DNA from 3 places in the Pseudomonas sp. TE21394 genome. Region 3 is predicted to be linked to each of the others. Evidence: riboswitches for the same ligand, from Rfam matches in the RefSeq annotation. Region 3 holds a riboswitch; each other region holds the start of a gene.
What was found. A riboswitch is a leader RNA that binds a small molecule or an ion and turns the genes downstream of it on or off. The one in region 3 is predicted to bind cobalamin.
Positions count from the first base shown of each region.

Region 1: another riboswitch for cobalamin. It lies ahead of ACVWZT_RS23910 (ABC transporter substrate-binding protein); the one in region 3 lies ahead of ACVWZT_RS22020 (CbtB domain-containing protein).
Region 2: another riboswitch for cobalamin. It lies ahead of cobW (cobalamin biosynthesis protein CobW); the one in region 3 lies ahead of ACVWZT_RS22020 (CbtB domain-containing protein).

Region 1 covers NZ_JBSRZR010000001.1:5,211,446-5,215,791, forward strand. Annotated here, with positions in the region: gene ACVWZT_RS23900 (N-acetyltransferase family protein) at 1-288, shown strand, start outside; gene ACVWZT_RS23905 (DUF1624 domain-containing protein) at 412-1,578, shown strand; cobalamin riboswitch at 1,606-1,802, shown strand; gene ACVWZT_RS23910 (ABC transporter substrate-binding protein) at 1,914-2,924, shown strand; gene ACVWZT_RS23915 (FecCD family ABC transporter permease) at 2,924-3,940, shown strand; gene ACVWZT_RS23920 (ABC transporter ATP-binding protein) at 3,937-4,346, shown strand, end outside.
Region 2 covers NZ_JBSRZR010000001.1:4,905,101-4,909,446, reverse strand. Annotated here, with positions in the region: gene ACVWZT_RS22505 (LysR family transcriptional regulator) at 1-197, opposite strand, end outside; gene ACVWZT_RS22500 (multidrug/biocide efflux PACE transporter) at 292-747, shown strand; gene ACVWZT_RS22495 (branched-chain amino acid aminotransferase) at 828-1,847, opposite strand; cobalamin riboswitch at 2,135-2,347, shown strand; gene cobW (cobalamin biosynthesis protein CobW) at 2,448-3,515, shown strand; gene cobN (cobaltochelatase subunit CobN) at 3,519-4,346, shown strand, end outside.
Region 3 covers NZ_JBSRZR010000001.1:4,790,212-4,794,557, forward strand. Annotated here, with positions in the region: gene ACVWZT_RS22005 (alpha/beta fold hydrolase) at 1-60, opposite strand, end outside; gene ACVWZT_RS22010 (LysE family translocator) at 82-711, opposite strand; gene ACVWZT_RS22015 (GNAT family N-acetyltransferase) at 835-1,314, shown strand; cobalamin riboswitch at 1,414-1,634, shown strand; gene ACVWZT_RS22020 (CbtB domain-containing protein) at 1,727-1,915, shown strand; gene ACVWZT_RS22025 (CbtA family protein) at 1,925-2,611, shown strand; gene ACVWZT_RS22030 (cobalamin biosynthesis protein) at 2,611-2,997, shown strand; gene cobM (precorrin-4 C(11)-methyltransferase) at 3,030-3,782, shown strand; gene ACVWZT_RS22040 (DUF1272 domain-containing protein) at 3,849-4,100, shown strand; gene ACVWZT_RS22045 (response regulator transcription factor) at 4,311-4,346, shown strand, end outside.

The sequences.
Region 1 (4,346 bases), 420 kb from region 3:
CGGTTGATGTGTGAACATTCGCAGAAACTGGCACGCCAGGAAGGCTTTCTGGCGTTGCAGTTCAACTCGGTGGTTGCCACCAACGAAGTGGCGGTGGCGCTGTGGCACAAGCTCGGCTTCGAAACCGTTGGCCGTTTGCCCAAGGCCTATCGCCATGCCAGCCTCGGGCTGGTGGACTGCCTGGTGATGTACAAGTGGCTCGCGGATGAACCGGTAGTGGAAAAACCGCCGCTGCTGATCGGGCGCAAGAATATCGAGGCGCGGGTTTCGCGGCGACGCGGGCGCTAAGCGCTTCTTGCCGAACCGGCCTGCCCGCGAACAGGCCGGCACGGGCAAAAACCTCTACCAACCTGGGAGCAATTAGTTATAAGATAACGTTTCATTTGACATCCATTCCTACAGCGACCCGCCATGACAAGCGCCAGTGCCACCCCCACCCTGCTCACCCAGCGCCTGCAGAGCATCGATGCCCTGCGCGGCCTGGTGATCCTGTTCATGCTCCTCGACCACGTGCGCGAGACCTTTTTCCTGCATCGTCAGGTCAGCGATCCGATGGCCATCGACACCACCGAGCCCGCGCTGTTCTTCAGCCGCACCCTGGCCCACCTGTGCGCACCGGTGTTCGTCCTGCTGACTGGCTTGTCGGCCTGGCTGTATGGCGAAAAGCACCAGGGCCGCGGCGATGTCTCGGCATTCCTGTTCAAGCGCGGTCTGTTCCTGGTGGTGCTGGAATTCACCCTGGTCAACTTCGCCTGGACTTTCCAGCTGCCGCCAAGCGTCATCTACCTGCAGGTGATCTGGGCCATCGGCATCAGCATGATCGCCCTGTCGCTGCTGGTGTGGCTGCCACGTGGCGCGCTGATCGGCCTGGGCGCAACCCTCGTCGCGGGGCATAACCTGCTCGACACTGTGCACTTCGATGTCGGATCTGCCCTGCATGTCCCCTGGGCGATCCTGCATGATCGGGGCTGGTTGGAAGTCTCCGACAACCTGCGCCTGCGCACCTCCTACCCGGTACTGCCGTGGATCGGCGTGATCGCCCTGGGCTATGGCCTGGGCCCCTGGTTCGCCCGCAGCAGCGATCTTGCTCAGCGCCAGCAACGCTTGCTGCGGTCCGGCCTGGCCGCGTTGCTTGGCTTTGTCGTGCTGCGCCTGTTCAACGGCTACGGCGAGGCACCGTGGAGCCTTTACCCTACGCTTACGCAAACCCTCATGAGCTTCTTCAACATCACCAAGTACCCGCCCTCGCTACTGTTCCTGGCACTCACCCTGGGTTGCGGCCTGCTGTTGCTGCGCGCTTTCGAACGCGCCGGCCAGGCGCGCTGGATCAATGGCCTGGCGGTATTCGGCGCGGCGCCGATGTTCTTCTACCTGCTGCACCTGTATGTGCTGAAGCTGCTGTACCTGGCCAGCGTGGCGCTGTACGGCCGCAACCAGGGTGACTACTTCGGTTTCGATGGCATCACTGCCGTATGGCTGGGGGCGGTGCTGCTGGCGGTTTCACTGTACCTGCCAGTGCGCTGGTTCGCCCGGCTCAAGGCGCGGCGGCGTGACATCGGCTGGCTGAAGTACTTGTGAAAAGCGTTTCACCTGGCGGCACGATGGTCTACCATGCCGGCCGCCGGTTTCCATCACGGAATCAATAGGGAATCCCAGGCCCAAGCAACGGGCCAAACGGAACTGCCCCCGCAACTGTAGGTGCCGAGCCTGCTCCACCAATGCCACTGGGTCGTTGACCCGGGAAGGCCGGAGCCAGGCCATGACGCATCAGTCAGGAGACCTGCCGGCCTACATTCACCAACCGGCGGGGTGTCCGGGATTGGCCATCAGTGTTGCCCCTGCAGTCAGCAGGGGCCCGGCGATGCCTGTCCGTGCGTTCCTCACCCGAACTGTCCGATAGGAGATCGCCCAGCATGCTGCCCCGTTTCGCCACCCTGCTTGCCAGCCTCGGCCTCACTGGCCTGGCCCAGGCCGCAGCCACCCACTATCCGCTGACGATTGATAACTGCGGCAAGCCGCAGACCTTCGTCCAGGCACCGGAACGCGTCGTCACCATTGGCCAGGCCAGTACCGAAATGCTCTACGCACTGGGGCTGGGCGACCGGCTGACAGGCACCTCGCTGTGGTTCAACAACGTACTGCCCGAGTACCAGGCACAGAACGCCAAGGTGCCGCGCCTGGCCGACAACGAGCCCAGCTTCGAGGCGGTGGTCGGCAAGCGCCCGCAACTGGTGACGGTGCAGTTCGAATGGATGGTCGGGGCCCAGGGCGCGGTAGCCACCCGCGAACAGTTCGACGAATTGAACATCCCCACCTACCTGTTGCCATCGGACTGCGAAGGCAAGGACAACCTGGTCGGTGCCGATGGCACCCGCCTGCAGGCATTCCAGGTCGACAGCATCTACAAGAGCGTCAACCAGCTGGCCGAGATCTTCGATGTCCAGGCGCGCGGCAGTGCCCTCAACGCCGAGCTGAAAGGCCGCCTGGATAGTGCCAGGGCACAGCTGGCCGGCAAGGACCTGTCCACCACCTCGGCGCTGTTCTGGTTCTCCAGCGCCGACCTGGGCATCGCACCCTACGTAGCGGGCCGTCAGGGTGTTGCCGATTTCATGCTGCGCACCCTCGGCGTGCGCAACGTGGTGACGTCCACCGAAGAATGGCCGACCGTAGGCTGGGAAACCCTGGCCAAGGCCAACCCCACCTGGCTGATCATCGCCCGCATGGACCGTCGCCGCTACCCCGCCGACGACTATCAGAAGAAGCTGGCATTCCTGCACAGCGACCCGGTAACCCGCAACATGGAAGCGGTGCGGCAGAACCGCATCATCATCCTCGATGCCGACGCCATGCAGGCTGGCATCCGCCTGTTCAGCGGCCTGCAGACCTTGTCCGCCGCCTTCGCCAGCGGCAACGCAGGCCAGTGATGATGCGTCTGTCATTCTCCGTGGCGATGGCCCTGGCGGCGCTGCTGTTGGCCGTGCTGGCCGGTACCGCCATCGGCGAGAGCAACCTGGCAACCACTGTGGTCGCCCAGGTCCTGGCCAACCAGCTGTGGCAGGCCGGCTACCCGGTCGACCCGATCGATGCCGGGATCGTCTGGAGTTACCGCCTGACCCGTACCCTGGTTGCCGCGGCCTGCGGCGCCGGCCTGGCCACCTGCGGCGTGGTGCTCCAGGCGCTGTTGCGCAACCCGTTGGCCGAGCCCTACCTGCTGGGGTTGTCCGCCGGCGCCTCGACCGGTGCGGTGCTGGTCGGCTTGCTGGGCTTCGGTAGCCTGGCGTTGAGCATGTCCGCCGGCGCCTTCCTCGGCGCCCTGGCGGCGTTCGCCCTGGTGCTGGTGCTGGCGCGCATGGCCGGCAGCGGCAGCGGCAACGCCCAGGTCATCCTTGCCGGCATCGCCGGCTCGCAACTGTTCAATGCCCTCACCGCGCTGCTCATTACCATGTCGGCCACGGCCGAGCAGGCGCGCGGCATCCTGTTCTGGCTGCTGGGCAACCTCAGCGGCGTGCGCTGGCCTTCGGTGTGGCTGGCCATGCCAGTGGCATTGTTCGGGCTGCTGGTGTGTCTGTGGCACCGCCGCACACTGGATGCGTTTACCTTCGGTGCCGACTCGGCAGCATCGCTGGGCATACCGGTACGGCGTACCCAGTTGCTGCTGATCAGTTGCGCAGCCCTGGTCACCGCCGTCATGGTATCGATCGTCGGTGCCATCGGTTTCGTCGGGCTGGTGATTCCCCATGCGCTGCGCTTGCTGCTCGGTCCACGGCACAGCCGACTGCTGCCCGCCAGCGCGCTGGGTGGCGCACTGTTCCTGATCGCCGCCGACATCCTGTCGCGCACCCTGATTCCTGGCCAGGTGATCCCCGTGGGTGTGGTTACCGCACTGATCGGCGCACCGGTGTTCGCATTGATCCTGGTCAGCCGTCGGGGGCGCCCATGACCGCCATGACCACTGTGGACTTTTCGCCCCTGAGTTGCCAGGGCCTGGGCCTGCAGCTTGGCGGCAATGCTGTGTTACACGAGATAGACCTGCACGTCGTCGCGGGCGAAACGCTGGGCATCATCGGCCCCAACGGCTCCGGCAAATCCTCATTGCTGAAGGTGCTTGCCGGGCTGCGCAAGCCAGGCAGCGGCAGCGTGCAGTTACTGGGCGAACCGCTGGCGCAGTTGCCCCGCCGGCGTATTGCGCAGGCCCTGGCGCTGGTCGAACAGCAGGCCGACACCCTTGATGCCATCAGCGTATTCGACGCCGTTGCCCTCGGCCGCACCCCCTGGCTGTCGGCACTGGCGCCGTTCTCGCGGGAAGACCAGGCCATCGTCGAGCAGGCCTTGGCCGACCTCGACGC
Region 2 (4,346 bases), 110 kb from region 3:
ACTTGTCGGCCCGCCTGGTTCAACGTCGGGTGGCGACCGCTGCGGTTGAACAATGGGCAGCCGATATCGGCCTCGAAATTGGCGATGGCGATGCTGATGGTGGACTGGCTTTTACGCAGCTTGCGTGCGGCCGCAGAGAACGAGCCCAGCGATGCGGCTTCGACAAAGGCGAGCAGAGCTTCGGGTGAGTAGCGCATAGTATTGATAAAACCGATGGTAGCTATGTCGCGAGTATCAGTTTTAGCAAAGAAAATGGGAAGCACGACTCACGCAAACATGATGGGCTTTGCCATGAAAAACGTTTCTCTCATTGAACGCCTGGTTCATGCCGTTGGTTATGAAGTGTTCGCCGTGCTGCTGTGTGCGCCGCTGCTGTCATGGGTCATGGGCAAGTCGCTGGCAACCACGGGGACGCTGGCGGTGATGCTGTCGCTGATCGCGATGCTGTGGAACATGTTCTATAACGCACTGGTCGATCGCCATGTGCGGCTTGAGCGGATCCACTGGACAGGCCGTGCACGGTTTGTGCACGGCCTGGGTTTCGAGGCGGGGCTGGTGGTCTGGTGCCTGCCGCTGGCGGCGTGGATGCTGGACATTTCACTGGTACAGGCGTTCATGGTGGAGCTGGGTTTCTTCGTGATCATCCTGCCCTACACCGTGCTGTACAACTGGGTGTTCGACAGGGCTCGGCACCTGTTCGTGCAGCGCCGTGCTGTACAACTCACCAGCCCGACACGAAACCTGTAGGAGCGCGCAAGTTCCATGAATGCAACAAAAACGGGGCATGCCATTGCTGGCATGCCCCGTTTTCATTCCACCAAGGCGCTTCAGGCGACTTTGACGATCCAGCCAGCCGGTGCTTCGATATCACCGCTCTGGATACCGGTCAGCTCGTTGTACAGCTTCTGGGTGATCGGGCCGACCTTTTCCAGGTCATGGAACACGTGCAGCTTGCCGTTGTACTCGATGCCGCCGATCGGGGTAATCACCGCAGCAGTACCGCAGGCGCCAGCTTCGACGAAACGGTCCAGCTTGTTGATCTCGACATCGCCTTCGATCACGGTCAGGCCCAGGCGCGATTGCGCCAGTTCCATCAGCGACAGGCGGGTGATGCCCGGCAGTACCGAGGCCGATTTCGGGGTGACGAATTCGTTGTTGGCGGTGATGCCGAAGAAGTTGGCCGAACCGACTTCCTCGATCTTGGTGTGGGTCAGCGGGTCGAGGTAGATCGCGTCGGCAAAATTGGCTTTCTTCGCTTCAGCGCCCGGCTGCAGGCTGGCGGCGTAGTTGCCACCGACCTTGGCCGCGCCAGTGCCTTGCGGGGCCGCGCGGTCAAAGCTGGAAATCTGGAAGTTGTGCGGCTTCATGCCGCCCTTGAAGTACGAGCCAACCGGGATGGCGAAGATCGAGAAGATGAACTCCGGGGCGGTGCGCACGCCAATGTTGTCACCGGTGCCGATCACGAACGGGCGCAGGTAGAGGGCGCCTTTGCCATGTGGCGGGACGAACTTCTCGTTGGCCTTGACCACTTGCTTGCACGCCTCGATGAACACATCGGTCGGCACCTGCGGCATCAGCAGGCGGGCGCAGCTGCGTTGCATGCGCGCGGCGTTCTGGTCCGGGCGGAACAGGTTGATCGAACCGTCCTTGCAGCGGTAGGCCTTGAGGCCTTCGAAGCATTGCTGGCCGTAGTGCAGGGCCGTGGAGCCTTCACTGATGTGCAGCACGTTGTCTTCGGTCAGGGTGCCTTTGTCCCACTCGCCATTGCGCCATACGGACAGGTAGCGTTTGTCGGTCTTGATGTAGTCGAAACCCAGCTTGTCCCAGTTAATGCTTTCGTTGCTCATGACACCCTCATTGTCTTGCAAGTGCCCAATCGATCGGGCTGCTGTTATACGCGCACCACGCCACCATAATACATCCGCGGCAGATCGGGAACGGCCAGTCACGAATTGACAGCCTGCGATGCATTGTTTGCGGGTGCTGCAGGCGCAGGTACTGCATCGAGGCTGCAAGGTGATTGTCATATTATTATCGGCGCCTGTGAGATCGAGCGCCGCGCGGGCGGCGCTCGATCTCACAGGCGCCAAAAGAATCGCGGCGAGCCAATGGTTGACCACCCGCCAACCACTGCGTAGCCTTGCCACTTCGAGGTTCTTCGGCCAGGCCGAAGCTAAGACGGGAACGCGGTACGAGCCGCGGCTGCCCCCGCAACTGTAAGCATCGACAACGGATCGACACAGCCACTGCGCCAGCGCGCGGGAAGGCGTCGTCCTGCCAGCCTGCCGCAGCGGCGTGCAACTGGAGTGGTGCAAGCCAGGAGACCTGCCTCGTCACGTTTTCGACTTTCAACCGGGCGGGGTGATCCGGTGGCGAACAAGCCCGGCTGGCCTGGCCTGCGGCTGTCGTCCTGCATGCCCGCGCCAATCTGCCAAGGGCAATGCGACATGAAAACACTGGCCAAGCTTCCCGTCACCATCGTCACCGGCTTCCTCGGCTCGGGCAAGACCACCTTGTTGCGGCACATGCTCGACAATGCCCAGGGCCGCCGCATCGCGGTGATCGTCAACGAGTTCGGCGAGCTGGGCATCGACGGTGAAATCCTCAAGCAATGCAGCATCGGTTGCACCGAGGAGGAAGCCAGCGGACGGGTCTACGAACTGGCCAACGGCTGCTTGTGCTGCACCGTGCAGGAAGAGTTCTTCCCGGTCATGCGCGAGCTGGTGGCACGCCGCGGCGACCTCGACCATATCCTCATCGAAACCAGCGGCCTGGCCCTGCCCAAGCCACTGGTGCAAGCGTTCCAGTGGCCGGAAATCCGCAATGCCTGCACCGTCGATGCGGTGATTACCGTGGTCGACAGCCCAGCGGTGGCCGCCGGCACCTTTGCCGCCTACCCGGAGCAGGTCGATGCCCAGCGCAAGCTCGACCCCAACCTCGACCACGAGTCGCCGCTGCACGAACTGTTCGCCGACCAGTTGGCCAGCGCCGACCTGGTGGTGCTGAACAAGGCCGACCTGATCGACGCTGCGGGCCTGGCCAAGGTCCGCGCCGAAGTGGCCGAAGAACTGCCACCGGCAGTCAAGGTGATCGAAGCCAGCAGCGGCAAGCTGCCACTGGACGTGCTGTTGGGCGTGGGCGCCGAAGCCGAGGCGCACATCGATGGCCGCCGCACCCACCACGATGCGCACCATGATGGCGATGACCATGACGAGCATGACCACGACGCCTTCGATTCGATCTCGATCGACTTGCCAGAGGCCGACGAAAGCCTGCTGCTCGATGCCCTGACCCAATTGGTGTTCGACTTCGGCATCCTGCGCGCCAAAGGCTTCGCCGCCATCCCGGGCAAGCCGATGCGCTTGCTCGTGCAAGGTGTGGGTACCCGTTTCGACAAGCACTTCGACCGCGCCTGGCGTGCCGACGAGCCACGCATCACCCGCCTGGTGCTGATCGGCCAGGACCTCGACGCTGCCCGTCTGGAAGCACGCCTGCGCCAGGCCCTGGGCGCCTGACCCATGCACCTGCTGCGGACCCAGCCCGGCGGCTTCGTGCCGGATGACAGCATTGCCGACCTTGGCCAGACCCCCGCCGAGCTGGTGATCCTCTGCAGCGGCGATTCGCACCTGGCATTGCTCGCTGATACCGCCGAGCTGTTGCCCGAGGATTTTCCCAGCCTGCGCCTGGCCAACCCGATGCAGGTGCAGAACCATGCCTCGGTCGACCTGTACGTCGACCAGGTGCTGCGCCATGCCAAACTCATCCTGGTGTCGCTGCACGGTGGCGTGGGTTACTGGCGCTATGGTGTCGAGCAACTGGTCGAGCTGGCTGCCCGTGGCGTACAGCTGATCCTGGTGCCGGGCGATGATCGCCCGGACCCGGAGCTGACCCGCCTGGGCACCGTCAGCGACGAGCAGGCCGAGCGCCTCTGGCATTACCTGCGCCAGGGCGGCAAGGCCAATGCCATCAACCTGTTCAACTGCCTGGCCAGCCAGTGGCTGGGCCGCGACTATCCGTGGGACGAGCCACAGCCCTTGCCGCGCACTGCGGTGTATCACCCGGCCAAGGGCAGCGCCACGCTGCAGGACTGGTACCCGCAGTGGCATCCCGAACAGCCGGTGGCACCGCTGCTGTTCTACCGCTCGCACCTGCAGGCGGCCAATACCGCGTTCATCGACGTGTTCTGCCAGCGGCTGCAGGCCGCCGAGCTCAACCCCCTGCCGATCGCCGTGGCCAGCCTGAAGGAAAGCGCGTGCCTGGAGCAGGTCGAAGCCTGGCTGGACGAGGTCGACGCCGAGGTGCTGGTCAATACTACCGGCTTTGCCCTGTCCAGCCCCGAACGGCCC
Region 3 (4,346 bases):
TCGCCAGCCACGCAGGGTGAAGCCTTCAGCGCATTGGTGTGACCAGGGAAGCAACTGCATCGGCTTGGGGTACTCGCGGGCTCAGGAAAACGCCGATTCTACAAACAGCAGCGGGTACAGTGAAATAACCAGCAGCAAGGCCATCAGGACATTGAACAGCATCAGCCAGCGCGGGTTCTGCAACAGGTTGCGCAGGGCGCTGCCGAACATCACCCATACCCCGACGCTGGGCAGGTTGACCAGGGCGAACAGGGCGGCAATCACGATCACATTGGCTACATAGCCTTGCGCCGGCGTGTAGGTGGTAATGGCTCCGACCGCCATCACCCAGGCCTTGGGGTTGACCCACTGGAACGCCGCAGCCCCCCAGAAGCCCAGCGGTTTGCGGGCGGCGGACGAGGCCGTGCCGACCGGCCCGGAGGTGGCGATCTTCCAGGCCAGATACAGCAGGTAGGCCGCGCCACTGTAGCGCAGTACTGTGTACAGCGCCGGCCAGGCCTTGAACACCTCGCCCAGGCCCAGGCCTACGGCGAGCACCATCACCATGAAACCGACGCTGATGCCCATGGCGTGGGGAATCGAGCGGCGCACACCGAAGTTCACCCCCGAGGCCAGCAGCATGGTGTTGTTAGGCCCCGGTGTGATCGAGGACACGAAGGCGAACAGCACGAAGGCAGTCAGCAGGTCGGCAGAGGCAAGCATGGTGGGCATTCCATTTTCTTCATCAGTGCTGTCACACTAACGGAGTCGCCGTGCTGGCGACTGGTACAGTTTCAATAAAATACATAGATACACATCACTGTACCGCCAACATGTGCCCAAGGAAGCCCCGCCATGACCGTCACCATTCGCCCTGCCGTCGCCGCTGATGCCGAGCAGATCCTGGCCTTCATCACCGAGCTGGCCGAGTACGAACGCGCCCGCCACGAGGTGGTCGCCAGTATTGCCGACATCGAGCACAGCCTGTTCGGTGCGGGCAGCACAGTGCACAGCCTGATCTGCGAGCGTGACGGCCAGGCCATCGGTTTCGCCGTGTATTTCTACAGCTACTCGACCTGGCTCGGGCGCAACGGCATCTACCTCGAAGACCTGTACGTGACCCCGGAACAGCGCGGCGACGGCGCCGGTCGGCAATTGCTGCGGCACATTGCCCGCGAAGCGGTGGCCAACCAGTGCGGACGGCTCGAATGGAGCGTGCTGGACTGGAACGAGCCGGCGATAGGCTTCTACCAGTCGCTTGGGGCCGAAGCGCAGGACGAGTGGGTGCGCTACCGGCTGGATGGCGACAAGCTGGCAGCCTTTGCGCGCGGTTGATCCAGCCCTTCGCACCTGGCCGGGTTGTGCTACACCCGCGCGGCGCAACGCGGGGTCGCAGCGGTGCTGGCGATTGACGCCACGCCCAACCCATGCTCTTCTTACACCTCGCGTTCAGGTGCCCCCTTGGGGTGAAACGGGAAACCGGTGCGTCACAGGCCCTCGCTCAGGGCCGGACAAAGCCGGTGCTGCCCCCGCAACGGTAAGCGAGCGAAGCGTCAATACCACTGAGCCCGCAGGCGGGCATGGGAAGGTGACGCTTTCCAGGAGCCCGGCTCCTCCTCGCAAGCCCGGAGACCGGCCTGGCGTTCATGAACACCCCGCGGTGGGCGGGCGCTGTTGCATTCCCCTGGGTAGTCACGCCCGGGGCTGCCGCGCTTGCCCGTTGCCCCAAAAAGCAGAGGAACGCGTCATGCCCGTCACCAGCGCCAAGCAACACAGCATTACCACCCCGGTCACCCTCAGCCAGCGTGTCGTCATCGCCGTCGGCGCCAGCCTGTTGGGCCTGTGCCTGGTGTATTTCGCTGGTTTCTCACACATCGAGGCCGTGCACAACGCTGCCCACGACACCCGCCACAGCGCCGCCTTCCCCTGCCACTGAGTACGCCTGATGATCATGCGCATTGCCCGCACCGCGGGCTTCAGCGGGCTGCTTGCGGCCTTGTTGCTGACCCTGTTGCAAAGTTTCTGGGTCGCCCCGCTGATTCTCCAAGCGGAAACCTACGAGTCGTCGGCACCAGCGGCTCATCACGAACATGGCAGCGAGGTGCCAGCCCATGAGCACGCCGCCGAAGCCTGGTCACCGGAAGACGGCTGGCAACGGGTACTGTCGACCACCGGTGGCAACCTGGTGGTCGCGGTCGGCTTCGCCCTGATCCTGGCTGCCCTGTACAGCCTGCGCGAACCGCAGCGTATCGGCACCGGGGCACTGTGGGGCCTGGCGGGCTTCGCCGTGTTCTGCCTGGCCCCTACCCTGGGCCTGCCGCCGGAACTGCCAGGCACCGCTGCCGCCGACCTGGGGCAACGCCAGGCCTGGTGGGTCGGCACGGCGAGCGCTACCGCCGCTGGCCTGGCCCTGCTGGTGTTCGCCCGCCACTGGCTGCTGAAAGTGCTGGGCACCGCGCTGCTGGTAATCCCGCATGTGGTTGGCGCGCCACAACCCGAGGTGCATGCAAGCCTCGCCCCTGAAGCGCTGGAAGCCCAGTTCAAGCTGGCCTCCTGGTTGACCAATGCCGCCTTCTGGCTGGCTCTGGGTATGCTCAGCGCCTGGCTGTTCCGCCGCACCCGCCGGGCCTGATGCGGGCTTTTTTCGCCGGCTTCGGCTGCCGCCGGGGTTGCCCGGCGGATGCCTTGGAAGCACTGCTGCGCCAGGCTCTGAACAACCGGGGCCTGGCGCTTGCCGACCTGCATGGCATCGCCAGCGTCAGCCTCAAAGCCGACGAGCCCGGGCTGCAACAGCTGGCCGCACGCCTTGCTGTGCCGCTGGTGCTGTACCATACCCGGCAACTGCAAGCCTACGAAGCGCTGCTCAGCCACCGCTCTGCCGCCGCCCATGCCCACAGCGGCTGCTGGGGCGTCGCAGAAAGCGCAGCATTGGCGCTGGCCAGCGAGCGCCGTGGTACCGCCAGGTTGCTGCTGACCCGCCAGGTACTGGGGCCGGCCACCCTCGCCCTGGCCTGGTGAACGTTCCACCGCAACTTCCTGCAAGGACTATCATGACGGTCTATTTCATCGGCGCCGGGCCCGGCGACCCGGAACTGATCACGATCAAGGGGCAACGGCTGATCCGCCAGTGCCAGGTGATCATCTATGCCGGCTCGCTGGTGCCAGCCGCGGTGCTTGAGGGCCATCAGGCCGATACCGTGATCAACAGCGCCGAACTGCACCTGGAACAGATCATCGCGGCCATGCGCGATGCGCACGAGCAAGGCCGTGACGTCGCCCGGGTACACAGTGGCGACCCCAGCCTGTACGGTGCCATTGGCGAGCAGATCCGCCACCTGCAGGCACTGGGCATCGACTACCAGATCATTCCCGGAGTCACCGCCACAGCGGCCAGCGCCGCCCTGCTCGGCTGCGAACTGACCCTGCCTCAAGTCGCACAAACGGTGATCCTGACCCGCTATGGCGACAGCTCGCCAATGCCGCCTGGCGAGCAACTGGGCGACCTCGCGCGGCATGGCAGCACCCTGGCGATTCACCTGGGAGTCAAGCACCTTCCGCGCATTGTCGATGAGTTGCTGCCGCACTACGGCGCGCAGTGCCCGGTGGCGGTGGTGCATCGCGCCACCTGGCCAGACCAGGACTGGGTGCGCGGCACCCTGGGCAATATCGTCGAGCGCTTGGCAGCCAAGGGCTTTCGGCGCACCGCGCTGATCCTGGTCGGTCATGTTCTGGGCGACACACCGTTTGCCGAGTCGGCCTTGTACCGTGCCGGGCACGCCCATCTTTACCGCCCTGGCGAGTGAGCATTGCCAGGCGCGTCGCAGGCGTAGCAGACTCCGTGTTCCCACCTGCGAACAGGAGTCATGCCAATGCTGGAGCTACGCCCCAACTGCGAATGCTGCGATACCGACCTGCCAGGCGACAGCACCAACGCGCTGATCTGCTCGTTCGAATGTACATTCTGTCGCGCCTGTGCTGAAACCCGTTTCCACGGCCGTTGCCCGAACTGCTCCGGCCAGCTGGTGGGCCGCCCGCCACGGGTCGGCCAGGCCCTGGCCAATAGTCCCGCCTCCACCCAGCGCGTGAACAAGGCACATCCCGCCTGCACCAGCCCGGCCTGAAAAACCGGCATCGCCGCTTTGCCAGGGCGGTGCCTCCCCTCCTTTGTAGGACTTTTCAACAATAAACGCGGAGGTTTTCAACATTTCTATACTCGGTATTACCAAACGAACAGAATGGTCGTATCGTGCAGCGCGTCCGATAAACCCGATTTGTTGACGTATTCCTGAGTGATCCAGGAAGCGGACCACATCTTGACAGGAGTTTTCCTCATGACAACCGTGCTGATCGTTGACGACCACCCTATC